Regions from separate parts of the Aliidongia sp. genome, predicted to be linked through region 3. Evidence: predicted binding sites of a transcription regulator. Region 3 holds the regulator's gene; each other region holds the start of a gene.
What was found. The regulator LexA, encoded in region 3, represses DNA repair genes until DNA is damaged. The targets are predictions, from matches to a motif close to ATGTTCTANTTTGGTTC.
Positions count from the first base shown of each region.

Region 1: the regulator LexA is predicted to act here: its motif matches at 2,757-2,773, upstream of dinB (DNA polymerase IV).
Region 2: the regulator LexA is predicted to act here: its motif matches at 3,670-3,686, upstream of VGV37_RS21975 (putative DNA modification/repair radical SAM protein).
Region 4: the regulator LexA is predicted to act here: its motif matches at 4,763-4,779, upstream of recA (recombinase RecA).

Region 1 is NZ_DASZBY010000117.1:116,312-123,529, reverse strand. It holds gene tnpC (IS66 family transposase) at 1-1,048, opposite strand, end outside; gene dinB (DNA polymerase IV) at 1,655-2,734, opposite strand; gene kaiC (circadian clock protein KaiC) at 3,066-4,772, shown strand; gene VGV37_RS23530 (circadian clock KaiB family protein) at 4,769-5,107, shown strand; gene VGV37_RS23525 (circadian clock KaiB family protein) at 5,104-5,409, shown strand; gene VGV37_RS23520 (hybrid sensor histidine kinase/response regulator) at 5,422-7,218, shown strand, end outside.
Region 2 is NZ_DASZBY010000112.1:31,935-39,152, forward strand. It holds gene queC (7-cyano-7-deazaguanine synthase QueC) at 1-111, shown strand, start outside; gene VGV37_RS21960 (acyl-CoA dehydrogenase family protein) at 186-1,382, shown strand; gene VGV37_RS21965 (acyl-CoA dehydrogenase family protein) at 1,399-2,532, shown strand; gene VGV37_RS21970 (hypothetical protein) at 2,588-3,562, opposite strand; gene VGV37_RS21975 (putative DNA modification/repair radical SAM protein) at 3,696-4,907, shown strand; gene VGV37_RS21980 (UdgX family uracil-DNA binding protein) at 4,921-6,342, shown strand; gene VGV37_RS21985 (RT0821/Lpp0805 family surface protein) at 6,406-6,912, opposite strand; gene VGV37_RS21990 (DUF983 domain-containing protein) at 7,177-7,218, shown strand, end outside.
Region 3 is NZ_DASZBY010000147.1:63,569-70,786, forward strand. It holds gene gltX (glutamate--tRNA ligase) at 1-422, opposite strand, end outside; gene VGV37_RS28550 (hypothetical protein) at 511-1,698, opposite strand; gene VGV37_RS28555 (ComEC/Rec2 family competence protein) at 1,855-4,056, shown strand; gene lexA (transcriptional repressor LexA) at 4,013-4,738, opposite strand; gene glp (gephyrin-like molybdotransferase Glp) at 4,882-6,105, opposite strand; gene moaC (cyclic pyranopterin monophosphate synthase MoaC) at 6,102-6,581, opposite strand; gene trpC (indole-3-glycerol phosphate synthase TrpC) at 6,578-7,218, opposite strand, start outside.
Region 4 is NZ_DASZBY010000038.1:27,757-34,974, reverse strand. It holds gene VGV37_RS06760 (flagellar biosynthetic protein FliR) at 1-440, shown strand, start outside; gene VGV37_RS06755 (hybrid sensor histidine kinase/response regulator) at 474-2,990, shown strand; gene VGV37_RS06750 (helix-turn-helix domain-containing protein) at 2,965-3,555, opposite strand; gene VGV37_RS06745 (enolase C-terminal domain-like protein) at 3,655-4,734, shown strand; gene recA (recombinase RecA) at 4,848-5,918, shown strand; gene VGV37_RS06735 (hypothetical protein) at 6,132-6,638, shown strand; gene VGV37_RS06730 (NADP-dependent isocitrate dehydrogenase) at 6,710-7,218, opposite strand, start outside.

The DNA of each region.
Region 1 (7,218 bases), on a different contig from region 3:
CGTCGAGTTTATTGTCGGCCTTGGTGGCATAGGCTGACAATGTGCCGTCCTTGAGCTGACTTCGTCGCTTGCCGACGCGGATGGCCCAGCGGAGATGGTCGCGGATCCTGGGGGCGAAGACGGTATCGCCACTGTCGATGGCGTATTGAACGTCGCGCAAGACGTGGGCGAGGCAGACCTGATGGCGGCTGCCCAGCTCTTGCTGCCCGGCATATCGGTCCGAGACCCAGACATCGGGCCGGTGCCCGGCGAGCACATCCTCGGCCACGCTCTTGGCCCGGCGCGGCGCGATCTTGTGCAGGACGGCCTTGTCGCTGATGAACACCCATTGCCACTGGGTCACGCCGTCAACCCGAGTGGTCGTTTCGTCCGACGCGATGATCCGGGCCGTGACCAGCTTCCGCTTGATCGCCTCGCTCGCCGTGGCCAAGCCCGCGCCCGCCCGGCGGAACGCGTTGGCGATGGCGCCTTCGCTGATCGTCAGGCCGAACAGCTCGCGCGCCATGCGCGACAGCCGCTCGAAGCCGACATGGTGGCTGTGATGCAGGTACATCAACAGCGAGCGGATCCCCGGACCGAACGGCGATCCTGGCGCTATGGTCTCGGGCGCCTGGGCCTTGTATCGGTGCCCACACCCGCCACAGCGGCCGCCGAACAGCTCGACCCGTGTCACGACCGGACGAATGATCGGAAGCTCGATGTGGTCATAGCGTTGGCGACAGCGCTGGCGCGTGCCCGAGACATCCATGCCGCAATGGCCGCATTCACTCGCCATGCGGCGTTCGGTCTTGTCGGGCGTCTCAGTCAGCGGGCGCGACTTGCCTGGTCTCGAAGCACGCTTCCTGCGCGGACGCTTGGGCCGATCACCCCGGCCAGGACCATCCTTCGACGGCGGAAGATGCGAGTTCGACGAGGTCTTGCGGGGCTTGCCAATCGCCGCTTCAAGCTCCGTGATCCGTGCCGCCGGACGCTCGATCAACGACGCCTGCTCAAGCAACAGCGCGTCCTTCTCGGCTTCACTCAGGCGAATGCGCGGCGGGAGAACCATCCCGCCTTTGACTCATATCCAGAGTCTCGCCGCAACATCTTTCGCCAACCCGGTGAGCAAATACTCGAGAGGGGCCAAGCCATCGGATGAATGTCTGCTTTTGCGCTCCCTGTCCGAAAGCAGCCCATCCGGAGTCCTGAAGAGTTTCGGGCGCCGCGAGGCGTACGAAAGTCGTGGAGGAACGAACCCGCGGGGGCGCAGGCACTGGTCTATGGGGAATTTGATTTTCAGCCGATCGCGGGGATGGCTTGGTGGGCGTCGCGGGGTGTCTTTGGAACGGCTTCGCTGCGGGAATGGCGGGCGGCGCGCCAGTTTCCGGTGTTGAACTGACGGTCGAGGGAGACCTTCAGAAATTACGGTGACAGTCCACTAAATGAAATTACGGTGACAGTCCAGTAAATGGAGCTTCGAGCCGCGTTCTTCTGTCACTGATAGTCAGTTAACTAAAATGTCACCGAATTAGATGACCACAGAATTAGATGACGCGAAGGTGTGACGTGCGGAGTCGTCTGCCGAATGTCCGCTAATCCCCGCTGCCGTTCGACAGCGGTCAGACCGCAGTCCACCCAAAGCCGTCCCATCCATGTTTGAAATCCCCGGCCCACCCTAAATCCCGAGATCCAACTGCTCGACCGGCGCAACCTCCGCCGCGTCGAAGCTCGACAATGTCACGCCCAGCAGACGGATGCCCTTCGCCGGCGGGAAGACGGTGCGCACCAGGTCGATGCTGACCGATCTGAGGACCTCCTGCGACGTGACCGGCGTGCCCAAGGTGCGGCTGCGCGTCGCCTGCTGGAAGTCGGCGTATTTGATCTTCACCGTCACGGTCCGGCCGAACGCCTGGGCCTTTTCGCACCAGGCCCAGACCTCGTCGGCCATCGCGATCACGCCTTCTTCGATCTCGGCCGGTTCGGTCAGGTCGTTCCGGAAGGTGGTCTCCGAGCCCGAGGATTTGCGCGGCCGGTCCGATACGACCGGCCGATGGTCCTCGCCCTGGGCGATCGCGTGGTACCAGGGGCCGGACTTGCCGAAATGGCCCTGGAGGAAGGCCAGCGACTGCTGGCGCAGGTCGGCGCCGGTGAAGATGCCGAGCCGGTTCATCTTCTCGGCCGTCACCGGGCCGACGCCGTGGAATTTCCGGACCGGCAGGGCTTCGATGAAGGCGGCGCCGGCGCTGGGCGGCACCACGAACTGGCCGTTCGGCTTGCGCTGGTCGGACGCCAGCTTGGCCAGGAACTTGTTGTAGGAAATGCCGGCCGATGCGGTCAGCCCCGTCACCTCCAGGATGCGCGCCCGGATCTCCATGGCCGTGGCCGAGGCGGTCGGGATGCCCTTCCGGTTCGCGGTCACATCCAGGTAGGCCTCGTCCAGCGACAGGGGCTCGATCAGGTCGGTATAGTCGGCGAAGATCTCGCGGATCTGGCGCGACACGGCGCGATAGACCTCGAAGCGCGGCGGCACGAACACCAGTTCCGGGCATTTCCTGAGCGCCGTGGTCGACGGCATGGCGGAATGCACGCCAAACACCCGTGCCTCGTAGCTGGCCGCCGCGACCACGCCGCGCTTGGCGCCATAGCCCACGGCCACGGGCCGGCCGCGCAGCGCCGGATCGTCGCGCTGCTCGACCGACGCGTAGAACGCGTCCATGTCGACATGGATGATTTTTCGGGTCTCGACCTCGGCCATGGCCCGACCAGTATAACCTCAGGAACAAACCATAAACAATGAGAACGCCTGGACGCGGTGCCACGGTCAACAGCCTGATCGCCGGGCGGAGGTCGACCGGGCGGAAGCGGGCCTGCGCGCGCCGGAACAACGGCGAGGAGGATTTCCCGGGGCTGGGCTGACGCCAGGGCCGGAGCCATGAAATCACCTCTCGGGAGGTCGAACGGCCGCGCAGGGATCTTTTCTCGTACGAGGCGTTGACGCCAAACGAAGCCCCTCTAAATCGACGTTCCTTTTTCAATCGGGCCTGCTCAGGCGACCACCTGTTCCCGACAACGGAGAGAAGCGGTTGATGACCCAGTTGAACGAGTTCGCTCATTCCTTCGTGGCTCATGCATTGCCCAAGACGCCGACCGGGATCGATGGCTTCGACGACCTGACCCTGGGCGGCCTGCCCAGCGGGCGCCCTTCGCTGTTCTGTGGCGCGGCCGGCTGCGGCAAGACCCTGTTCGCGATGACATTCCTGGTGAACGGCGCCGTCCGGTTCGGCGAGCACGGCGTGTTCATGAGTTTCGAAGAGCGCGCGCCCGACCTGGCGGCCAACGTGGTGTCCCTCGGCTACGACGTCGAACGGCTCGTCGCCGAAAAGAAGCTGATCATCGATCACGTCCATATCGAACGGGCGGAGATCGAGGAGATCGGCGAGTACGACCTCGAAGGCCTGTTCGTCCGGCTGGGCCATGCGATCGATACGGTCGGCGCGAAGCGCGTCGTGCTCGACACGATCGAGGCGCTGTTCTCCGGCTTCGCGGACACCACGATCCTGCGCGCCGAGCTGCGCCGTCTGTTCGCCTGGCTGAAGGATCGGGGCGTGACGGCGATCATCACCGGCGAACGCGGCGATGGCCAGCTGACCCGCTACGGCATCGAGGAATATGTCTCGGACTGCGTCATCCTGCTCGACAACCGGGTGCAGGAGCAGGTCTCGACGCGGCGCCTGCGCGTCGTGAAATACCGCGGATCGGCACATGGCACCAACGAGTACCCATTCCTGATCGACGACGAGGGCGTCAGCGTCCTGCCGATCACGTCGGCCGGCCTCAGCCACGCGGTCTCGCCGGAGCCGGTGCCGACCGGTGTGGCGGGCTTGGACCAGATGCTCGGGCTGGGTGGCTATTACCGGGGTTCGAGCGTCCTGATTTCCGGCTTGGCCGGAACCGGCAAATCGACGTTCGGCGCCTCCTTCGCGGATGCCGCCTGCGAACGCGGCGAGCGGTGCCTGTATTTCGCGTTCGAGGAATCGCCGGACCAGGTGATGCGCAACATGCTGTCGGTCGGGATCGACCTGAAGCGCCACGTCGCGGCCGGCATGCTTCGGTTCGAGGCCGCTCGGCCGAGCCTCTACGGCTTCGAGATGCACCTGGCACGCATGAACCGCGACATCGAGCGGTTCGAGCCGTCGATCCTGGTCGTTGATCCGATCTCGGCGTTTCGCGGGCCGTCGGCCGAGATCCATGCGACGCTGATCCGGCTGGCCGACATCTGCAAGACCAAGGGCATCACCACGCTGTTCACCAGCCTGTCCGGATCCAAGGAGATGATGACCGAGAGCGAGCGTAGCGTCTCGTCGCTCATGGATACCTGGGTCTCGCTGACCGACGTCGAGGCCAATGGCGAGCGCAACCGGGTGCTCTATCTGCTGAAATCGCGCGGCATGAACCACTCGAACCAGCTTCGGGAGTTCAGGCTGACGAATGACGGCGTCATCCTCATCGATGCCTATATCGGCCCGGAAGGCGTGATGACCGGTTCCGCCCGGCTGGCCCAGGAAGCCCGGGAACGGGATGCGGGAGTCGCCCGGCAACAGGAAACCGAACGGCTGCGCCGCGAGCTGGCTCGCAAGCGGGCCGCGACCGAGCGACAGATCGCGGAGCTGCGCGCCGCCATCGAGGTCGAGGAAGCGGAGATCGCCATGCTCATCGAGCAGGAGGAAAATCGCGAGACCGTCCTTGGGGCCGACCGAGAGGCGATCGCGACCAAACGCGGAGCGATCCGATGATGGACGAGAACGACCAGCCCGAGGTCGATTTCACGGAAGACCCGACGCTGGAACATAACCTCCGGCTCTACGTCGCGGGCCAGACGCCGAAGTCGCTCGGCGCGATCGCAAACCTCAAACGGATTTGCGAGGAGCATCTGGCGGGACGCTATACCATCGAGGTCGTCGACCTGCTGGTGACCCCGCAACTGGCCGCCGGAGACCAGATCGTGGCCCTGCCGACCTTGGTCCGACGCCTGCCTCCGCCGCTGAAGCGCATCATCGGCAACCTGGCGGACGCCGAACGGGTTCTGGTAGGCCTCGATATCAAGCCCAAAGCCACGGTGACGAAATGACCGCCGAGCCTCCCGAGGAAACGTCGAAAATCTACAAGCTACGGCTTTTTGTCACCGGTTCCACGCCGCGATCGACGCGCGCCATCGAGAACATGCGCCGCATCTGCGAGGAAAATCTGAAAGGGCAATATGACCTCGAGGTCGTCGACGTGTACCAGAACCCCGATGCCACCCGCGAATTGCAGATCGTCGCGACGCCGACCCTGGTGAAGATCCTGCCGGAACCGCTTCGCCGCATCATCGGCGACCTGTCCGACCAGGAGCGCGTGCTGGCCGGTCTGGACCTGCAACCGCTGGCGTAGGTCGGATCGCTCATGTCCACGCCTCCCACCCACGATGCGGACAACGGCACACCGCCGACGGCATCCTACGTCGCCGACCTGGAGGCGCGGCTGCGCGAGGCGGAGGAGACGCTCGACGCCATCCGGAACGGCGAGGTCGACGCGGTCGTGGTCGGCGGGCCGAACGGCCAGCAGGTCTACACCCTGGAAAATGCCGACCGGCCCTACCGCGTCCTGATCGAGCAGATGCTCGAAGGGGCCGTCACGCTGAGCGAGGACGGCACCATCCTCTATTGCAACGAGCGCTTCGCGACCCTGGTCGGGGCCGATCGCGAGGGCGTGCTGGGGGGCCCGTTCGGCCGCTTCGTCGCACCGGGCGACCATGCCGGTTTTCACCGGCTGCTGTCCCGGGGGCCCGGCGCGGCGGCGACCGGCGAATTCAAGCTGCGACGGTCCGACAGGACGGCAGTGCCGGTCAATATCTCGCTGGTCGATCTCGTTCTCGACGAAGGCGCCGCCCGCATCGTGTGCGGCATCGTCACCGACCTCACCAACAACTATCGGCGCAGCGACGAACTGGCGGCGGCGAACCAGCGCCTCGAACGCGAGATCGCGGAACGGGGGCGGGCCGAACTCAGCCTCGGTCTGGCGCTCGACGCGGCGGGCATGGGCGGCTGGGATCTCGATCTGGCGACCGGAATGATCCGCCGCTCGCTCCGGCACGACGTCATCTTCGGCCACACCGGACGGGTCCCCGGATGGACCCTTCGGGACTCGATGGACCGGCTGGTGCCCGATGACCGCGACAGGGTCGAGCGGGCTTTTGCCGAGGCGGTAAAAACCGGCTGGCTGGAGTTCGAAGCGCGCATCCGGCGCGTGGGCGACGATGCGGTCCGTCGGGTCCATGTCAAGGCGCAGACCTATTACGACGCAGGACAGCCGGTCCGGATCGCCGGCGTGGTCGCGGACGTCACCGATCAGCGGGTGGTCGAAGAACAGCTGCGCCAGGCCCAGAAGATGGAAGCCGTCGGCAAGCTGACCGGCGGCATCGCCCATGATTTCAACAATCTGCTGATGATCATCGGCGGCAGCCTCGACATGCTCGGGCGCCGGGTGCCGCGCGACCCGAAGACGGATTTCCTGATCGAGTCGGCACAGCAGGGCATCCAGCGCGGTGCCAAGCTCAATCAGCAGCTTCTGGCCTTCTCGCGACGGCAGGACCTGCATGCGGAGGTCGTCTGCATCGATCGCTTCGTCGAGACGTTCGACCATCTGCTCGACCGCGCCGTGGGCGAGACGATCCCGGTCAAGATCGTACGCGCGTCCAACGACTGGCGATCCCGCATCGACCATCACCAACTCGAGACGGCAATCCTCAACCTCGCGATCAATGCACGCGATGCCATGCCCGGCGGCGGCGTTCTGACGCTCACGACCGAGAGCCGGTCGGTCGACCACGATGTCGCCGCCCGCTGGGGTGCGATCGCCGGCGATTTCATCGTCGTCTCGATTGCCGATACCGGCATCGGGATGCCGCCGGCGGTCGCCGAGCGGGCGTTCGAACCGTTCTTCACCACGAAGGGGATCGGCAAGGGCACCGGCCTCGGCCTGAGCCAGGTCTACGGCTTCGCCAAGCAGTCCCGCGGGTTCGTGACCATCGACAGTGAGCCGGAGGCGGGCACGAAGGTCTCGATCTTCCTGCCCCGTACCGAGGAAGCGCTGCCCGCTGCCGCGACGACCGAGCCGGAGCGCCCAGCGGCCGTCACGGGAAGCGGGCTCATCCTCGTGGTCGAGGACGATGCGGACGTCCGGCGGGTCACCGCCGGCATG
Region 2 (7,218 bases), on a different contig from region 3:
GATCCGGCGCCGCCGAACGTGGCGTGCGGCACCTGCGATTCCTGCCAGCTGCGCGCCAAGGGCTTCGCCGAGGCCGGTATTCCCGATCCGACGGTCTATCGCCGGACTTGACGGCTCGCCGGCTTGGCGACAGGTTCTACCAAACGAACGTTTGAATCAAAGCGTCAGGCGGGGAGCAACGGCCGATGGATCTCAGATATTCCGAGGAAGAGCGCGCGTTCGCCGACGAGGTGCGCGCCTTCGTCAAGGCCGAGCTGGATCCGGCGGTGCGCGACCGGGTACTGCATCACAAGCGCCTGGGCAAGGAAGATTACCTGAGCTGGCACCGCAAGCTCGCGGGCCGCGGCTGGGTCGCGCCCAACTGGCCGGTGGCCAACGGCGGCTGTGGCTGGAACGCGGTCAGGCGCTTCATCCATGAAGAGGTGATGGCCGAGGAAGGCGCCCCGCCGATCGTCGCCTTCGGCATCAACATGATCGGGCCGGTGCTGATCGCGTTCGGCAGCGACGCGCAGAAGCAGCATTATCTGCCGCGCATCCTGTCGGGCGAAGATTGGTGGTGCCAGGGCTTCTCCGAGCCCGGTTCCGGCTCCGATCTCGCGTCGCTTCGCACCAAGGCGACGCTCGACGGCGACCATTGGGTAGTGAACGGCCAGAAGACCTGGACCACGCTTGCCCAGCATGCCGACCTGATCTTCTGCCTGGTGCGCACGGACGCGACCGTGAAGAAGCAGGAGGGCATCTCGATGCTGCTGATCGACATGAACTCGCCCGGCATCACCGTGCGCCCGATCATCACGATCGACGGCGAACACGAGGTCAACGAGGTGTTCTTCGACGACGTGCGCGTGCCCCGGGAGAACATCGTGGGCGAGCCCGGCAAGGGCTGGACCTATGCCAAGTTCCTGCTGTCTCACGAACGCTCCGGCATCGCGCGGGTCGGCCAGGCCAAGCGCGAGATGCGCCGGCTGAAGGCGATCGCCACTTCCGAGCTGGTCGACGGCGTGCCGCTGATCGAGACCAAGGCGTTTCGCGAGAAGATCGCGGCGCTGGAGATCGAGCTGATGGCGCTCGAGATCACCAACCTGCGGATGATCGCCGCCGAGAAGAGCGGCCAGGCGCCGGGCGCCGAGGCGAACATGCTCAAGATCAAGGGCTCCGAGGTGCAGCAGGGCCTGACCGAGCTGATGATGGAAGCGGTCGGTCCCTACGCCCTGCCCTTCGATCCGGACGCGCTCGAGCCCGGCTGGAACGGCGAGCCGATCGGCCCCGACTATGCGGCCCCGCTGGCAGGGACCTATTTCAATTATCGCAAGGTTTCGATCTATGGCGGATCGAACGAGATCCAGCGCAATATCCTGAGCAAGTCGCTCTTGGGTCTGTGAGAGGAGCGGCGGCACCATGGATTTCACCCTGTCCGAGACCCAGCGCATGCTGGCGGAGACGACCGACCGGCTGGTGCGCGAACGCTACGGCTTCGAAGATCGCAAGAAGATCATCGCCGGCCCCGACGGCTTTTCCCGGCCGATGTGGGCGACCTTCGCCGAACTGGGCCTGACGGGGCTCGGCATCGCCGAGGAGCATGACGGGCTGGGCGGCAGCATGGGCGACATCGCCGTCGTCGCCGAAGCCTTCGGGCGCGCGCTGGTCGTCGAACCCTATCTGCCGACGGTCGTGCTGGGCGCCGGGATTCTCGGCTTGGCCGGCAGCGACGCGCAGAAGGCCGAACTGCTGCCGCAGGTCGTCGCCGGCGGACTGTTCCTGGCGCTGGCCCATGGCGAGCCCAAGTCGCGCTATACCCTTGCCCATGTCGAGACCGAGGCCGTGGCCGAGGGCGACGACCATCTGTTGACCGGCGCCAAGGCGGTCGTGCTGGGCGGCGATGTCGCCGATCGGTTCCTGGTATCGGCGCGGACCTCCGGCGCCGCGAGCGATGTCGACGGCATCTCGCTGTTCCTGGTGCCGCGCGACGCCGCCGGCCTCGGCATCCGGGCCTATCCGAACATCGACGGCACCCGTGCCGCCGACCTGGTGCTGGACCGCGTCCGCGTGCCCGCCGCGGCCCGGATCGGCGAGATCGGCCAGGCACTGCCGACCGTGACCCACGCGGTCGATCGCGCCATCGCCTATCTGTGCGCCGAGGCGGTCGGTGCCATGCAGGCACTCAACGCGCTGACCCTCGACTATCTGAAGACCCGCACCCAGTTCGGCCAGCCGATCGGCGCGTTCCAGGTATTGCAGCACCGGATGGTCGACATGGAAGTGGCGCTGGAGCAGGCCCGCTCCCTGGCGATCCTGGCCTGCGAGCGGGCCGACGATCCGGACGTGTCCGAGCGTACGCGCGCGGTCTCCGCCGCCAAGGTGCAGATCGGCCGCTCCGGCCGGCTGATCGGCCAATCCTCGGTCCAGATGCACGGCGGCATCGGCATCACCGACGAATATGCCGGCGGCCATTATTTCAAACGCATCACCCTGATCGACCGCACGTTCGGCGACGCGGACCATCACTTGGCTCGGTTCGCTGCCGCGTCCTGAGGCGAGATGTCCCGGCAACATCTCGATAAATGGCCGGAACGTTTCGGATCGCGTTCTATTTCAGCGCCAGGGAGTCGGGTCCGATCGTCTCGACCCACTCCCGGACTCCAAGGATATCCGCCATGATTTTCTTTACCACGCGCCGGTTCAAGGCTCGGTAGGGCGGGTGCCAAACCTGAATGCCCTTGATGCCGCTGCTGAAAGTAGCGTCAGTCATGACTTCAGGCTGAACACCTTCCCGGCGAACAAAGCAAAAGACCTTCCATTCGGTCGAATTGACGCGATAGCAACCCTCGAAGCAGGCACCATCTTCTTCATCGCCCTGGATCGTATCGAAACTGATGTCGGCGTTGATCTGTTTGGCAAATGCACGGAGCATGATTCCGAATTCGCGCTTCGACCGGCGCACCCGAGGGCCGCCAAGCAAAGCCGCGAGGCGAGCCAACGATCCGCGCGACAATTTGGTTTTGATCGGCCACGCCGCTTTGCCGACGAATTCCAAGCGGCGAGATGCGAGGGGTAGCCCCAGCAACGTAAGCATCGTCCACGAAAGGGTGCTTTCTGCCGTGAAGCAGATCCCCGGCTCGGCAGCAGCTTGGCCGGTCTCGACTGAACCGAGCACACCAGTCACGGCCAACCCAAGCCCGGTGAGCCCGACACGAAGCGTCAGATCGGCTCGATCAATGGCATAAATTACCTTCGATCCGGCCAAATCCTCCGAAACGGCGAGCACGGCGACACGCCTACCGCTCAACGTAAGTCGCAGTTCGTCCCGGCAAGTCAAGAAGTCGCCGATCGATTCCAGAGAGAGACCTACGATCGACAAGCCGATGCCGAGCAGGGTCGACAATGATAGGCCGTTGTCATCGGGCTCTGAGGCGGCCACGGCCCGCAGGCCGATGCCAGGACGATCAAGCTGCCAACTAACCAAGTGATGATCGGGAATCGAGTACAAGCCAGAGACCGTGAGGCGCCCTTGGGCAATCGGTTTTCCTGACCGTCGCTCGATCAAAACATCGTCAATTTTCATCGATTTAAGAGAGCCAGGACTCTCACGTAGAAGTACCGGTGTCGGCACGACAGAATCCTAAGGCGAAAACGACCTTCGCGCAAACAACTTAATAGCCCCTTGCCATAGAACAAAAACAGAACAACTATGGTGCATGGACCTCAAACAGAAGCTCACCATCCTCGCCGACGCCGCCAAATATGATGCGTCCTGCGCGTCGAGCGGCACGCAGAAACGCGACTCGATCGGCGGCAAAGGCATTGGCTCGACCGAGGGGGCGATCTGTCATTCCTATGCGCCGGACGGGCGTTGCATCTCGCTGCTCAAGGTGCTGCTGACCAACGCCTGCGCGTTCGACTGCCTCTATTGCGTCAACCGCTCCTCCAGCAACGTGCCGCGCGCCCGTTTCAGCGTCGAGGAAGTCGTTCAGCTGACGCTCGATTTCTACCGGCGCAACTATATCGAAGGCTTGTTCCTGTCCTCGGGCATCATCCGCTCGCCGGACTACACCATGGAGCAGGTGGTCCGCGTCGCGCGCAGCCTGCGGCTCGACCATCATTTCCGGGGCTACATCCACCTGAAGACCATTCCCGATGCCAGCGACGAGCTGCTGGCCGAGGCGGGGCTCTACGCCGATCGGTTGTCGATCAACATCGAGCTGCCGTCCGAGGCGAGCCTGCAGCGGCTGGCGCCGGAAAAGGACGTGCGGGCGATCCGCCGCGCCATGGGCCGGATGCGCAGCCGGATCGACGAGGCGAAGGCGGAACGGCGCGCGCCGGCCTTCGCGCCCGCTGGCCAGAGCACGCAGATGATCGTCGGCGCCGACGGCATCGACGACCGGACGATCCTCGCCACCAGCGCCAATCTCTACGGCTCTTACCACCTGAAGCGCGTCTATTACTCTGCCTTCAGCCCGATCCCGGACGCGAGCCGGATCCTGCCGCCCCAGGCGCCGCCGCTGGTGCGCGAGCACCGGCTGTACCAGGCCGATTGGCTGATGCGCTTCTATGGCTTCGAGGCCGGGGAGATTATCGAGGGCGCCGACGGCCACCTGGCGCTCGACATGGACCCGAAGCTCGCCTGGGCGCTGCGTCATCGCGACCGCTTCCCGCTGGACGTCAATCGCGCCGACCGGAGTGAGCTGTTGCGCGTGCCCGGTCTCGGCAAGACGGCGGTCGACCGGATCCTGGCCGCCCGGCGCGTGCGGGCGGTGCGGGTCGGCGACCTTTCGCGCCTCCATGTCACGGTCGCGAAGGTGCTGCCGTTCCTGATTTTCCCGGATCATAGCCCGCACGGGCTGGTCGACCGGCTGGACCTGAAGACCCGGCTCGTCCCGCCGCCGCGCCAGCTCGCCCTGGCGCTTTAATCCGGTGCCGACGGTGGCGCTCGCTGGGGAAATCGATTTCGACGGCTGGCGCCGTGCCGCCCGCCAGCTGCTCGGTCGTGGCGTGCCACCGGGCGAGATCTTCTGGTCGACGGCAGCGGAGGACGACCTGTTCGGCGCGGGCAACCTGGTGCCGCCCGGCGGAGAATCGCCCTCGTTCACCGTGCCCCGCGCATTCGTCTCCTTGGCCGAGACCGCCCTGCTGCATCGCGATCCGGAGCGGTTCGCCCATCTCTATCGGCTGCTCTGGCGGCTGCGCGACGAACCACGCCTGCTCGAGGTCGCGATCGATCCGGATGTGGCGCAGGTCCAGGGTATGGCGAAATCGGTCCGCCGCGACATTCACAAGATGCGCGCGTTCGTGCGTTTCCGCCGGACGAAGCTCGACGAGGCCGACTGGTACGTCGCCTGGTTCGAACCCGAGCATCATATTTTGGAAGCCAACGCGCCGTTCTTCATGCGCCGCTTCACCGCCATGAACTGGTCGATCCTGACGCCCGAGGCGAGCGCCCATTGGGACGGCGCCGACCTCGCCATTGGCCCCGGCGCCCGCAAGGCCGACGCGCCGGGCGACGATGCTCTGGAGGATCTGTGGCGCGGCTATTACGCAAGCATCTTCAACCCGGCACGGCTGAAGATCGGCGCCATGCACGCCGAGATGCCGGTGAAATATTGGCGAAACCTGCCCGAGGCCTCGCTCATTCATCCCTTGATCGAACATGCCCAACGGAGGATGAACGAGATGGTGACGGATGGACCGACGGCGCCGAACGCGCGCCCGCATCATCCGCACCGCGCGGCCGAACCGCCGAAAGCCGAGGCAGGTTCGCTCGGCGCGTTACGCGCCGAAGCAGCGGGATGCCGGGCCTGCCCGCTCTGGGAACCGGCCACGCAGACCGTGTTCGGCGAAGGCCCGCCCGACGCGCCGGTGCTGTTCGTGGGCGAGCAGCCGGGCGACCAGGAGGACCTGGAAGGCCATCCCTTCGTCGGTCCGGCCGGCCGCCTGTTCGACCGCGCGCTCGCTGAGGCGGGCGTGGACCGCACCCATGCCTATGTGACGAATGCGGTGAAGCATTTCAAATTCGAACTGCGCGGCAAGCGCCGGATCCATCAGAAGCCGGGCGGCTCCGAGATCAAGGCGTGTCGGTTCTGGCTGGATCGGGAGATCGATCTGGTCCAGCCGCGCCTGATCGTGGCCCTGGGCGCTACGGCGGCGCAGTCATTGTTCGGCAAGGCGATGCCGGTCGGCAAGAGCCGCGGCCGGCTGCTCGACGCCGGACAGGGCCGCACCCAGGCCCTGATCACCGTCCATCCTTCGTACCTGCTGCGCCTGCCCGACGAAGCGGCGAAGGCCGAGGAATATGGCCGGTTCGTCGAGGACCTGCGCCTGACCCGCGGATTTTTCGAGGCGGCGTAGGTGCTGGAAGAAACGGGCAGCTCCGTCGCCGGAGCCGCCCGTTCGCTCGGCGGAGAAGTTGGCTCAGCTCTGCTGGATCTGCCAGGTGCCGTCGGGCTGACGGCATGCGGTGCCATAGGCTTGCTGGCTCTGGCCGCCGATCACGATGGTCTGCTGGAACTCGCGGCAGTAGTTGCCCGGCTGCGGCTGGTAGGTGCGCACCGGAACGATCGTGCCGTAATGGCCGCTATCCGGGTTCTGCCACTGGACCGGCTGGTTGGTCGGCGCGCTCTCGAGCGCGCTCTGGGTACTGCGGTCGAGTGCCGCCTGATCTGCGCGATCGAGCGAGGCGCCGACCGAGCCACCCAGCAGGCCGCCGAGCACGACGCCGAGCGCCGTCGTCGCGATCTTGCCGGAGCCATGGCCCAGTTGCGAGCCGGCCAGGCCGCCGAGGCCGGCGCCGACCAGCGCACCTCCGGTCGTCTTGTTCATGCCGACCTCACCCGGCGGTGCATAGCCCTGCTGGCTCGGCTGGGTGACACAGGCGGCGAGCGTCACCGCGCAGAGCGCGCTGATGAGAACCTTGCGCATATCCTCTTTCTCCAAAGTCATCGTCTGTGGTCGACGGGGCCAGTCAGCTTGGTCCCAGGGTGCGGGAAATTCGGACCGGATTATGGCCGCTTTACGGCATCCGTCAAAGAGAGGAGCGCGCCGCCTCCCCCCGCGCCCGGGTCACACCGGTCGACCGGCACGCATCTGCTGTGCGCAAACGCCACAGCCGCGTCCCTCGCATCCGCGGCCTGCGAGGTTTATTTCTCAGAGCCTGAGTGCCCCGTCCGGCCTGGAGCCGCTGTCATGACCTACATCGATACCGTGGTGCGCCCCAGCACGATGACC
Region 3 (7,218 bases):
ATGACCGGCTTCACCCCGGCCGGCGCCAGCGCCGGATCGCGATCGCGCCAGGTGCCGTCATAGCGGATCGGCTTGCCCTCGGCGCGCGCCTTTTCCCGCATTGCTTCCAGCTCTTCCGGCGAGCAATAGCAATGGTAAGCGGTGCCGGCGGCCAGCATCGCATGCGCGACCTCGGCATGGCGCGGCGCGCGCTCGGACTGCATCACGACCTCGCCGTCGAACGGCAGGCCCAGCCAGTCCAGCCCAGAGAGGATCGCGCGGATCGCCGGTTCGGTCGAACGCGCCCGGTCGGTATCCTCGATGCGCAGCAGGCAACGGCCACCGTGATGGCGGGCGAACAGCCAGTTGAACAGGGCGGTGCGGGCGCCGCCGATGTGCAGGTAGCCGGTCGGCGAGGGGGCGAAGCGGACGGTAACGGTCATCGATCACTCGGGGCGTGGAGAGGGCTGGACGCGAAGCGGTCGCGACCATAGCACCGCATCGCCGAAGCACCAGCGGCTAGATGCCGGGTCAGCGACCGATCGGCTGCATCTCGACCAGGGCCCGTGTCCGGTCCGGCAACTCGATGGTGACACGCAAATCGTCGTCACGCCGCACGCCCCGGACCATCAGGAAATCGGGCAGGGTGAAGGTGAAGGCATTGCCGGTGAAGGTGGCGTCGTAGGTCTTCACGCCCGGTACGGTCTTGCCCAGCGGCCCATGGCCCCAGCCATAGAGGAACCGACCGCCGGACAATTGCTCCAGATAAGTCTCCTGGCCGCGGCTGCTATAGCCGAACCAGGCCTTGCCGCCCGCGGCGCCCGGCTTGATGCCCATCTGCGCCAGGGCGGCCGGAGTCTCGTCGGCGCCGCAATGATATTCGCCTAGCCGCGGCGTCAAATCGGGCTCGAAGAAATAATCCAGGCAGGTGGCGAAGGGATCGAAGCGCTTGGAATCGGCACCGGCGTGGCCGCGGATGCCGTTGTTCTCGTCGATCAGCGTGAACGGGAGGTCGCCGCGCGCGGTCAGCAGCTTGCGGGCGTCGGCACCGCGCTCGTTGCCGAACATCTGCTCATCCGCTTCCGGGAAAACCAGGAACAGGCGAACCGGCTGGATCGCCTGCAAGCGGCTAGTCGTCCAATGAAGGTTGGAGGAAACCAGGTCGGCGGCGATATCGGCGCTCCTGTTGCCCTGGTCGCTCTTCGCGCGGGCGACGCCGGTGTTGGGCGAGAACCCGATCACACCGTAGAGTCCCTTGATGGTGAGCGCGCTTTCGAGCGCGATGCCGCCGCCGAAGCCCTGGCCGGCCACGATCACCCGCTTGTAGCCGCGCGTGCGCGCGTCGGCGACCTCCGCACCCAGGGCGTCGATCAGCGGCTGGATCATCAATTGCCATTGCGCCGCTTCGTTGATGCGCGGATTGCGCTGCAGCCGGATCACGTCCCAGCCGAGCGCCGCCATGCCCTGGATCGCCCGGATCGGCGGCACGTCGGGTCCGAGCCCGGTGGAATCGATCGGGTGGTTCCAGATCACCAGTCCCTTGGCGAATTCGGGACCCAGCGACGGATAGTCGTCGTACGCCTCCTCGAACCAGAGCGGCGTCGAGGTCGGCCGCCTGCCATGGACCGTGATGGTTTCGGTCGGGCCGGCGGCGAGCGCGGGCAAGGCGTGGATGTCGAGCACGAGCAAAAGCATCAGGGTCCGCGTGAATTTGTCCATCGTTCGCCCTGGTGCTTACCCGTCCGTCACGGGTGATCCTGACGGAAGGAAACACAACCTGCAATATCGCGCGTTGACGAGTCACGCCGACTGGTCACGGGCTCAACCCCTGTACTATGATCCCCTGCACATGCGTCCTCAGCGCGAGACGGATCGATGGTCGACGAAGCGGCGGGAAAGGGGGCGAGCGGGTTCGCTTGGCGGCCGCCCTCGCGTATCGACGTCCAAGGCGTCGCCCACGGGTTGCTGTTGCGCCTGGTCGCAGAACGGGAGCGCTGGGTACTCTGGCTGCCGGTCGCCTTCGCGCTCGGCATCGGCGGCTATTTCGCACTACGGAGCGAGCCCTGGGGCGGGCTCGGCATTACCATGGCCCTGCCGCTCGCGGCGCTCAGCCTGTGGGCGCGGCGCAGCCTCCATCCGGTTGCTCCGACTGCTCTCCTGATAGCGCTGCCACTTTGTCTGGTCGCCGGCGGATTCGCCGTCGCCCAGTTCGAAACATGGCGGGTTGCGGCACCGGCGCTCGAGCGCCGGATCGGGCCGGCGGCGCTGGACGGCAGGGTGATCGAGGTCGAGACGCTGAACGAAGGCATCCGCGTCACCTTGGGGGCTGTGCGGCTCGATCGACTGGCGCCGGATCGGACGCCGGCACGGGTCCGGGTCCGGCTCAAGGCCGGCAGCGCCGTACCCGAGGTCGGCGATCATCTCTCCGTCTCGGCCATCCTGATGCCGCCACCGGCGCCGGCCCTGCCGGGCGGGTTCGATTTCCAGCGTCAGGCATTTTTCCAGCGGCTCGGCGCGGTCGGTTTCGCCGTCGGATCGAGCCAGATCGTGCCGGCGGCGCGGAGCAGCATCTCGACCGCGCTTCGTTCGGTGCGGAGCGCCATGACCGCGCGCATTCATGCGGCTCTACCGGGGCCCGAAGGAGCCATCGCGGCGGCGATCATCACCGGCGAGCGCGGTGCCATTCCGGCCGGCATCAACCAGGACTTCCGGGATTCCGGGCTCGCCCATCTGCTGGTCATCGCCGGCTTGCACATGACGCTCGCGACCGGTGCCGCGTTCTTTGCGATCCGGGCGATCCTGGCGCTGGTGCCGCGCATCGCGCTCGTGCGGCCGATCAAGAAATGGGCGGCGCTCGGCGCCTTGCTGATCGCGCTGCTCTACCTGGCGATTTCCGGCGCCGCGGTGCCGACTCAGCGCGCTTTCGTCATGTGCGTGCTGGCCTTGCTGGCGATCCTGATCGACCGGCAGCCGGTCAGCATGCGCAGCCTTGCCTGGGCGGCTTTCCTGGTCATGGCGCTCGACCCGGTCGCCATCGTCGGTGTCAGCTTTCAGATGTCGTTCGCCGCGGTCCTGGGCCTGATCGCGTTCTACGAGGCTTGGGGCGGCAAGCTCGGCGGTTTGCGCCAGGACGCGGGCCCCATCGGGCATGGCCTGCTGCACCTGCTGGGCATCGCGCTCACAACCATCGTCGCGACCCTGGGCACCGCCGCGTTCGCGATCTATCACTTCAACCGCTTCGCGCTGTTCTCGGTGCCGGCCAACCTGATCGCCGTGCCGCTTGCCGGTGTCTGGGTCATGCCGTGGGCGCTCGTGTCGTGCCTGCTGATGCCGCTCGGCCTCGAGAGTGTCGGGCTGGTGCCGATGGGATGGGGCATCGCCGTCATCGAGCGGGTCGCCCATTGGACAGCCGGCCTGCCCAGCGCGACACTGGACCTGCCGACCATGCCGGACTGGGGCCTGCTGCTGATCGTCGTCGGTGGCCTGTGGCTGGCGCTGTGGCGCGCGCCCTGGCGGCGCTGGGGTGTGATGCCCGTGCTGATCGGCGTCGCGAGCCTCACCGCGGCACACGCGCCCGACCTGATCCTGGCCGCAGACGGCGCCCTGGTCGCTGTACGCTCGAACGACGCCTATCTGCTCTCGTCGGAACGTACCGACCGGTTGGCCGCGGAGACCTGGTTGCGGACCGCGGGCGGGATTCCATCCGGGCCCCTGCCAGCGGCGGGCGAGGCAGCGGAGCATGGCGCCATCCGCTGCGACGCCGCCGGCTGCCTCATCCTGCGCAACGATCGGCGCATCGCGCTGGTCCGCGACATCAGCGTGCTCGACGAGGAATGCCGCACGTCGGACCTGGTGCTATCGCTGGTACGGGCACCGCGCCGCTGTGGCGGACGAACCCGATTGATCGACCTCAGCGATCTTCGTCATAACGGTGCCACGGCCCTCTGGTTCGGCGATCCGCTGCGCATCGAGAGCGCCAACGCGCAGCGCGGCGATCGGCCATGGGTACCGAATTTCCCGGCGGCGCGACCGGTCAGTAGCGCCGCATCAGGCCCACGAGACGACCCTGCACCTTGACCCGGTCGGGGCCGAAGATGCGCGTTTCATAGGCCTTGTTCGCCGGTTCGAGCGCGATGGAGGCGCCCTTGCGGCGGATGCGCTTCAGGGTGACCTCTTCGTCATCGACCAGGGCGACCACGATCACGCCATTGTCGGCAGTGTCGCAGCGCTGGATGATCACCGTGTCGCCGTCGAAGACCCCGGCGTCGACCATGCTGTCGCCGGCTACTTCCAGCGCATAATGCTCAGCGCTGCCGGTCAGCATCGAGGCGGGAATGCCGATGGTGGCGCTGGTGTCGCGCAGGGCCGCGATCGGCGTGCCGGCGGCGATCCGGCCATAGAGGGGCAATTGCACCGCCTCTGCCGCCATGCCGCTCGGGGCGCTCGGAAAGGCGGACTTGAAATCGCCCCGGATCACCGTCGGCGAGAACTTGCCGCCGCGCTCCGTCGGCTTGGCTGCGGCGGGTGCCGCCTGGGCAGCGAACGCATCCGGCAACTTGACGACTTCGAGCGCCCGGGCCCGATGCGCCAGGCGTCGGATGAAGCCACGCTCCTCCAGCCCGCCGATCAGGCGATGAATGCCGGACTTGGATTTGAGATTGAGCGCCTCCTTCATTTCCTCGAAGGAAGGCGAGACGCCGCTTTCGGCCAGGCGCTCGTTGATGAAGATCAGGAGTTCGTGCTGCTTCTTCGTCAACATCGCGCCGCACCTCGTCTAAAGAGTATCGCTTCTGGCCAGAATAAGGCCGAAGGCGATGAAGGAACAAAACCTAAACACTGTTAGATGTTCTAGTTTGGTTCCTGTCGGCGGTCAAGTGTCCAAGCAGGGACATCGTTGGTTTGTCAGAAGGCGTCGGTGCCGTCGGACAGGCGGATGACCTTGACGGCGCCCCCCGTCGGGACGGCAGCAGCCGAAGGGGGGCGCAGGATCAGGCAGTCGGCACCGGCCAGCGCCGACATCATCGAGGAATCCTGTCTGGCGAACGGCGTCGCGATCAGCGCGCCGTCAGGGTCGCGCGACAGGCGGGCGCGCAGATAGTCCTGGCGCCCGTCGTTGGCCTTGAGTTCAACGCCGGCGCGCGCCGGTTCGGCCACCGGTCCCGTTCCGGGCAGCCCTTGGAGCCGGTCGAGCGCCGGGCGCAGGAACAGCATGCCACACACCAGCGCCGAGACCGGGTTGCCGGGCAGGCCCAGCACCGCCGTCGTGCCCAGGCGCCCGAACATCAGCGGCTTGCCCGGGCGCATGGCGATCTTCCAGAAATCGACCGCGAGGCCGATCTCGCCCAGTGCCTTGCGGACCAGATCGTGCTCCCCGACCGAGGCGCCGCCGATCGTCACCAGCAGGTCGGCACCCTCGGCGCCCCGCGCCATGGTCTTCAGCGTGTCACCGTCGTCGCGCGCAATGCCCAAGTGGATCGGCAGGCCGCCGGCGGCCGCGACCAGCGCGCCCAGGGCGGCGCCGTTCGAGCTCACGATCTGGTTCGGGCCGATCGGGTCCCCGGGCAGGGCGACCTCGTCGCCGGTCGGCAGGATCGCCACGCGCGGCCGGCGATGGACCATCAACCAGGGACGGTTCATGGCGGCGGCCAGACCGACGTCGCGCGCCGTCAGGCGACGGCCTGCCGTAAGCCCGACCTGGCCCTCGACGAAATCGATGCCGGCCTGGCGGACGTGCCGGCCGGGCCCGAACTCGCCGACCCTGTCCCGCACCAACACCATGCCGTCGCCGGCTTCGGTGTCTTCCTGGATGACAACCGAGTCGGCACCATCCGGCAGGCGCGCACCGGTGAAAATGCGCACGGTCTCGCCCGGCCCGACGGTGCCCTCGTGGCGACCGCCGGCCTGGATGTAACCGACCAGCTTCAGCCGGGTCGGCAGGGTCGCGACATCGGCGGCGCGGACGGCGTACCCGTCCATGGCGGAAACGGCGAAAGGCGGCTGCGTCCGGCGTGCCGCCAGATCCTCGGCCAGCACGCGGCCGTGGGCGTCGCTCAAGGCTACCTGTTCGGCGCCGAGCGGGGTCAGGCCGTCGCGGATCCGGGCGAGCGCTTCGTCGACCGAAATCATTTCGCCGCTTCCCAGGTGCCCGACTTGCCGCCGGACTTGTGGACCAGGCGGATCTCGCCGATCACCATCGAGCGATCGACCGCCTTGACCATGTCGTAGATGGTCAGTGCCGCGACCGAGACGGCAGTCAGCGCTTCCATCTCGACGCCGGTCCGCCCCTTGAGCCGGCAGGTCGCCTCGATCTCGACCGCGTTGCGCTCCGGCGCCAGGGCCAGGTCGAGCTTGACGGAGCTCAGGGTCAGCGGGTGGCACAACGGGATCAGGTCGGGCGTGCGCTTGGCGCCCATGATGCCGGCGAGGCGGGCGACCGACAACACGTCGCCCTTGGCGACCGTGCCCTGGCGGATGCGCTCCAGGGTTTCGGGCGCCATGGTGACGGAGCCGCGAGCGACGGCGATACGGTCGGTCTCCGCCTTGTCCGAGACATCGACCATGACGGCCCGGCCTTCGGCGTCGAAATGGGTGAGCCCGCTCACGCCGCCAAGCCCTGCAGGCGCAAGGTCGCCTGGGTCACGTCCTCCTGGCGCAGCAGGGATTCGCCGACCAGGAAGGTCCGGGCGCCGACGGCGGCCATGCGGGCGAGATCGGCGGCGGTCTTGAGCCCGCTTTCGCTCACCAGGATCCGATCGGACGGCACGGCCGATGCCAGCGCCTCGGTCGTCGCCAAGTCGGTCTTCAGGGTCTTCAGATTGCGGTTGTTGACGCCGAACAGCCGGATGTCGAGGGCGAGCGCCCGGTCGAGCTCGGCCCGGTCGTGCACTTCGACCAGCACATCGAGGCCATAGTCCGCGGCAGCCGCGGCCAGTTCGGCGGCAAGCCCGTCGTCGAGGGCGGCCATGATGATCAGGATGCAGTCCGCGCCGATCGCTCGGGCCTCGGCGACCTGATAGGGGTCGACCATGAAGTCCTTGCGCAGCACCGGCAGCGAGACGGCGCTACGCGCCGCCTGCAGATGCGCGATCGTGCCCTGGAAATAGGGCTCGTCGGTCAGCACCGACAGACAGGCGGCCCCGGCGCCCTGGTAGGCACGGGCGATGGCGGCCGGATCGAAAACCGGGCGGATGAGCCCGCCGGAGGGCGAGGCGCGCTTGATCTCGGTGATCAGGGCATAGT
Region 4 (7,218 bases), on a different contig from region 3:
GCGCCATCACGTTCAACCCTGGCCAGACCTCGCCCGAAACCCTGCCGGCGAGCCTGCTCTCGGCCATGGCCGTCGTCGTGATCTTCGCCACGGGCATCGACCATGTGCTGATCCGGTCCATCGTCGACAGCTATGCGGCCTTTCCGGCCGGCGCGCTGCCGCCGTTTGCCGACATGTCCCAGGCGATGGTGCGTCTGGTCTCGCGCGGTTTCCTGATCAGCGTCGAGCTGGCGGCGCCGTTCCTGGTCGTCGGCACGGTGTTCCACGTGGCGCAGGGCCTGATCTCGAAGATCATGCCGCAGCTCCAGGTGTTCTATATTGGCCTGCCGCTCCAGGTGATGGGCGGGCTGGTGCTGATCGGGCTGACCTTGCCACCGCTGCTCTACTGGTTTCTCGCCCAATATGTCGATGTGTTGACCAGCATCACCCAACCCGGCTGAATGCCGGGGACAACGACAAGGTAGCATGAGGGCATGGTTCTAGAGGCTGATCGGACGGGCGAGAACGGGCGGCGGCTGCCGATGCGCGGCGTGAAGCCGCTGCTGCTGCTGGGCCTGATCGCCGCCGCGACGAGTCTCGGGCTCGGCGTCTGGCTCGGGACCCAGCTGCCGGCGGGCTCGCCGACCTACTACGCGAGCTTGGCGATCGACCTGGTGGCGGTCCTGGCCTTCGGCACCCTGGCGTTCCTGGGCGGGCGACTGGCCGCGGCCGGGCGCATGGCGTCGCTCGCGCGCCAGGCGCTGGAAGCGTTGCCGGACGCCGCCTTCGTGACCGACGCCAAGGGCCTGATCGGGTTCGCCAACGCCGCCTACGTTGCCCGATTCGCCGGCGGTGGACGCTCGCCGCTCCAGGTTTTCCTCGACGGTGCCGAGGATGACGAGGCGGTCGAGAGCGAGCTCAACCGCCTGAAGACCCAGGCGCGCGTCGGCGGCACCGCCCATGCCGAACTGCGGGCGCGGTTCCTCGATGGACGCATCGGCTGGTTCGAGGTGACGGTGGCGCCGATCGCCTCGGTGCGCGGCGGCGCGGTCTGGCAATTGGTCGACATCACCGATTCGCGCCAGCTGCGCGGCGTGATCGAGGCCGGCCGGACCATGCTGTTCGAATTCTTCGACGGAGTGCCGTTCGGCCTCTATTCGGTCGACGAGTCCGGTCGGTTCCTGATGATCAACGAAACCCTGGCCGGCTGGCTCGGTGCCTCGCCCGAGGCGCTGATCAACGGACGCGCCCGCATCGAGGATTTCCTGGTGACCACGGACGACGCGACGCGCGTGCCGTTCGATCCCCAGGCGCCGGGCGAGGGGCGTGAGGTGCTCCTGAACGGTCGGCAGGGGCGCCTGACCTATGCCGCGATCAGCCAGACGATCGAGGGCAGCGGCCCCAGCCGGCGCACCTGCTCCGTCGTGCGCGACCTGGCGCCGGACCGGGCGCGCGAAGAAGCCCTGATCCGCGCCCGCCAACGGTTCCAGCGCTTCTTCGAGATCGCGCCGGTCGGCATCGCCTTGATCGACACCCATGCGCGCTTCAAGGAAACCAATCCGGCGCTGGAAAAACTGCTGCTTACCGAATCGGAGCATCTGGCTGGCCGCAACCTGATGGAATTCGTCTTCGAGGACGATCAGGTCCCGGCTGCCGAGCGGCTGGCGCAGATCGTCAAGGGGACGGCGCTCGACCGGCCGTTGGAGCTGCGCGTGCGGACCGGTGCCGGCGACAAGACCCTGGCGCTGTTCGCCAGCCGGCTCGATACCGCCGAGGGCAGCATCGCCGGCCTGATCCTGCATTTCATCGACCTGACCGAGCAGAAGAACCTGGAGCTGCAATTCGCCCAGTCGCAGAAGATGCAGGCGGTCGGCCAGCTCGCCGGCGGTGTCGCCCATGATTTCAATAACCTGCTGACCGCGATGATCGGGTTCTGCGACCTGCTGCTGCTGCGGTTCCGGCCGGGCGACCAGTCGTTCGCGGACATCATGCAGATCAAGCAGAACGCCAACCGCGCGGCCAACCTGGTCCGCCAGCTGCTGGCCTTCTCGCGGCAGCAGACCCTGCAGCCGCGGGTCATCGACATCGGCGAGGTGCTGAGCGACCTCAGCCATCTGCTGAACCGGCTGTTGGGCGAGAATGTCGAACTCAAGATGATGCAGGGCCGCGCCCTCGGCACCGTCCGGGTCGACCAGGGCCAGCTCGAGCAGGTCATCATCAATCTGGCGGTGAACGCCCGCGACGCGATGCCCGGTGGCGGCACGCTGACGATCAAGACCTCGAACGTCGAGCGCACCGAGGCGACCCAGCGCGAGTTGGAGATCATGCCGGCCGGCAACTATGTGCTGATCGAGGTGTCCGACGATGGCACCGGCATCCCGCGCGAGATCGTCGGGCGCATCTTCGAGCCGTTCTTCTCGACCAAGGAAGTGGGCTCGGGCACCGGGCTGGGCCTGTCGACGGTCTATGGCATCGTGAAGCAGACCGGGGGCTTCATCTTCGTCGACAGTACCGTCGGCGTCGGCACCCAGTTTTCACTCTACCTGCCTCAGCACGTGCGCAAGGAGGGCGAGGCGCCCCCGCTGCCGGCGCTCGATCCGCTCGAAGTGGCGGCACCCCGCGACCTCACCGGCGCCGGCACGATCCTGCTGGTCGAAGACGAGGACCCGGTCCGCCTGTTCAGCGCCCGGGCGCTGCGCAACAAGGGCTATACCGTGGTCGAAGCCAAGAGCGGCGAGGCGGCACTGCAGATCATCCAGGCCGGGGTGGAGACGATCGACCTCATCGTCACCGACGTGGTGATGCCGCGCATGGATGGGCCGACCCTGATCAAGCAGGTGCGCGAGACCAAGCCCGACATGAAGGTGGTGTTCATCTCCGGCTATACCGAGGACACGTTCCGCAAGCGCATCGGCGATGATTCCGATATCCATTTCCTGGCCAAGCCGTTCTCGCTGAAGCAGCTCGCCTTCAAGGTGAAGGAGATCATGGGCGAGGTTCGGGTGGATTGAGTGCCAGCGACCGGCGGGCGACGAGGGCGGCGGTCGCGGCATAGGTCCGGTCGCCGCCGATCAGGATCATCGCCTGGCAGCCCTCGAGCAGCAGCATGATGGTTCGCGCCGCCGCACGCGGTTCGGCGGCGCCTCGCGCGCCCAGCGAGGCCGCCAGCCAATCCTCGATCGCGGCCTTGTGCCGCGCCGCGATGGCCCGGGCGGGGTGCCCGGGCAGATCGGCCAGTTCCATCACCAGTCGCGTCATGCCAGCCCCGGTCCAGTGCTGTTCGCGGGACCAGAGCGCCAGGGCGGCGAACAGTGCGTCGATGAAATCGCCCGCATCCGCCGCCGCCAACGGCGCCGCCCATTCCGCGATCCGGGCCAAGGCCAGGCCGTGGTGGAATTCCAGCACGGCGGCGAGCAGGGCGTCCTTGCTGTCGAAATGATAATAGAGCGAGCGCTTGGTGATGCCGGCCTGGGCGGCGATGCGATCGATGCCGACCCGGCCGAAGCCCTCCGCGTAGAACAGATCGTAAGCGGCACCCACGATGCGTTGCCGCGTCTCTGCTGCTGCTCCCCTCATCCCCACCGATCCCCTTCGTATACCGATGAGTGAGTTTATCGACCCTGGCCGCGCCGGCTAAGCCTGATCGCAGCGCGGACGAAATCGAAGGGTGGGAAAATGAGCGAGGAATTGACGATCCGGAAGATTGCGGCGCGACCGGTGATGGTGCCGCTCGACCGGCCGATCCGGACGGCGATGGGCGAGATCCCGGCGGCCCCGCTGGTGCTGATCGACGTCGAGACCGACCAGGGCGTCACCGGTCGCAGCTATGTTTTCGCCTACACCAGGCTCGCCCTGGCGCCCTTGGCCCGGCTGGTGGCGGAGGTCGGCGGAGAACTCGTGGGGGAGGCGGCGGCCCCCGTCGAGCGCATGCGCGGCTTCGATCGGCGGTTCCGCCTCCTGGGCTGGCACGGGCTGATCGGCATGGCCGTGGCCGGCCTCGACATGGCGTTCTGGGATGCCCTGGCGCGCGCCGCCGGCCTGCCGCTCGCGGCGCTGCTGGGCGGCATGCCCCGGCCGATCCAGGCCTACGACAGCTTCGGCATTCTCGATCCGGCGCGGGACGAGCCCGCGATCCTGGCCTCGGTCGCGGCCGGCTTTCAGGGCATCAAGATCAAGATCGGCGGCGCGGATCTCGCCCGCGACCTGGCCGATGTCGCAGCCGTGCGCAGCATGATCGGACCGGAGGTGGCTCTGATGGTCGACTATAACCAGTCGCTGGACCCGCCCGAGGCGCGCCGCCGGATCGACCGGCTGGCCGCATTCGACCTGACCTGGGTCGAGGAGCCGGTGCCTGCCGAGGATCTGGCGGCGCATGCACGGGTCCGGGCCGGTTCGCCCGTCCCGGTGCAGACCGGCGAGAATTGGTGGTTTCCACGGGCCGCCGCCGATGCGATCGCCGCCGGGGCCAGCGACCATGCCATGCTCGACGTCATGAAGATCGGCGGCATCACCGGATGGCTCGAAGCGGCGGCTCTGTGCAGGGCGGCCTGTCTGCCGGTGTCGAGCCATGGTTTCATCGAGGCGAGCGCCCATCTGCTGGCGGTGACGCCGACCGCGCTCTGGCTGGAACATCTCGACAAGGCGAGCCCGGTGCTGCGGCGACCGCTGGCGGCGGAGCGGGGTTTCGTCACGGCCCGGGGACCGGGGCTGGGATTCGACTGGGACGAGGCGGCCGTGGCCCGGTTCCTCGTCTGACGACAGGGCCGAAACGCGCTCGCCCACAATGTTCCCATTGTGTTCCGGAACAAACCATGTACATTGATGCGCATTGCATCGCCGAGAGGCCTATGGAATAAGGGGACCGGGCAATGTCGCAGACCGTTCTGCGCCTGTTGGATAAGGCTGATATGGACAAGCAAAAGGCGTTGGAAGCGGCTCTCGGCCAGATCGAGCGCGCGTTCGGCAAGGGCTCGATCATGAAGCTCGGGTCCAAAGACGCGGTGCTGGATGTCGAGGTCGTCTCCACGGGTTCGCTCGGCCTCGACATCGCGCTCGGCATCGGCGGCTTGCCGCGGGGCCGCATCGTCGAGATCTATGGACCGGAAAGCTCCGGCAAGACGACACTGGCCCTGCATGTCATCGCCGAGGCGCAGAAGAGCGGCGGCACCTGCGCGTTCGTCGACGCTGAACATGCGCTCGATCCCGGTTATGCCCGCAAGCTGGGCGTCAATATCGACGAGCTGCTGATCTCCCAGCCCGACGCGGGCGAGCAGGCGCTCGAGATCGCCGACACGCTGGTGCGTTCCGGCGCCATCGACGTGCTGGTGGTCGACTCGGTCGCCGCTCTCGTGCCGCGTGCCGAGCTGGAAGGCGAGATGGGCGACAGCCATATGGGCGTGCATGCCCGCTTGATGAGCCAGGCACTGCGCAAGCTGACCGGTTCGATCTCCAAGTCGCGTTGCATGGTGATCTTCATCAATCAGATCCGCATGAAGATCGGCGTGATGTTCGGCAATCCCGAAACCACGACCGGCGGCAATGCGCTGAAGTTCTACGCCTCGGTCCGGCTCGACATCCGCCGCATCGGCGCGATCAAGGAACGCGAGAACGTCATCGGCAACCAGACGCGCGTCAAGGTCGTGAAGAACAAGATGGCGCCGCCGTTCAAGGTCGTCGAATTCGACATCATGTATGGCGAAGGCGTATCGAAGCGTGGCGAGCTGGTCGACCTCGGCGTTTCCGCCGGTGTCGTCGAGAAATCCGGCTCCTGGTTCTCCCATGACGGCCAGCGCATCGGCCAGGGTCGCGAGAATGCCAAGCAGTATCTGAAGGACCACCCGGAAACGGCGGCCGCGATCGAAAGCGCGATCCGGGGCAATGCCGGCCTGGTCGCCGACGCGATGCTGCTGGCAACGCCGGACGGTGCTGCCGAGGAATAGCCGACCACAATCGGTGCGGAAAAGGCCCGTGCGGGGAAACCTGCGCGGGCCTTTTCCGTTGAGCGCTGGCTTGGGAAACCCCGATCGATTGGTCAAGCTTCTGATCTGGAGCCGGGCAGGTTTATATCGCTATGACCGTGAAGCACGCCCCAAGCCGATTGTCGTCGTTTGGGCTATCATGCCCCATCGGCGACTTGCCATCGGAGGAGCATCATGCGCACCAAGTTCGGAGCTGGATTGGTCGGGGCCATGGCCCTCGTGGTGGCGACGGGGGCCAAGGCCGACGACTGCGCGGATCTCTTCGCCGCGGCCACCGCGCAGGCGAAGACGCCTTATGACGGCACCGTGACGACCGTCAAGAAGTCCGGAGAGACCACGAAGAATGAAGTCGTCGTCCTCGGCGCGAAGATGTACATCCAAGTGGCCGGCGCCTGGCAATCCATGCCCTATGACGCGCAGGGGACGGCCGACGACATGATGGCGAAGGCGAAGACCACGAAGCCGACCTGCCAGAAAGTCGGTTCCGATACCGTCAATGGCGAGGCGACGACGGTCTTCACGGAGCATGCCGAGACGCCGAGAGGTGCCTCCGACGTCCGCCTCTGGGTCTCCGACAGTCGGCACTTGCCGCTCAAGATGGAGATCCATTTGCCGTCAGGCGATGTGATTACCCAGGAAACCCACTACGACAACGTCAAGGCGCCGGCCGGGGTCAACTAAGGTCCTGCCCAAAGCAAGCGGGCCGGAGATTGCTCTCCGGCCCGTTCGTCATTCCGCCTCGGAAGCGATGCCTATTTCACCGCGACCTTGAGGTTGGCATCCAGTGCGTCGAGGAACTGGGTGGTCGACAGCCATGGCTCGTTCGGGCCGATCAGGATGGCCAGATCCTTGGTCATCTTGCCGGATTCGACCGTATCGACGCAGACCTTCTCCAGTGTCTCGGCGAAATGCTGGACGTCGGGCGTGCCGTCGAACTTGCCGCGATAATAGAGACCACGAGTCCAGGCGAAGATCGACGCGATCGGGTTGGTCGAGGTCTCCTTGCCGGCCTGGTGCTGGCGGAAATGCCGGGTCACCGTGCCGTGGGCCGCCTCGGCCTCGACCGTGTTGCCGTCGGGCGCCAGCAGCACCGAGGTCATGAGGCCCAGCGAGCCGAAGCCCTGGGCCACCGTGTCGGACTGCACGTCGCCGTCGTAGTTCTTGCAGGCCCAGACGAAATCGCCGCTCCACTTCAGCGCGGAGGCGACCATGTCGTCGATCAGGCGATGCTCGTAGGTGATCTTGCGCTTGGCGAATTCGG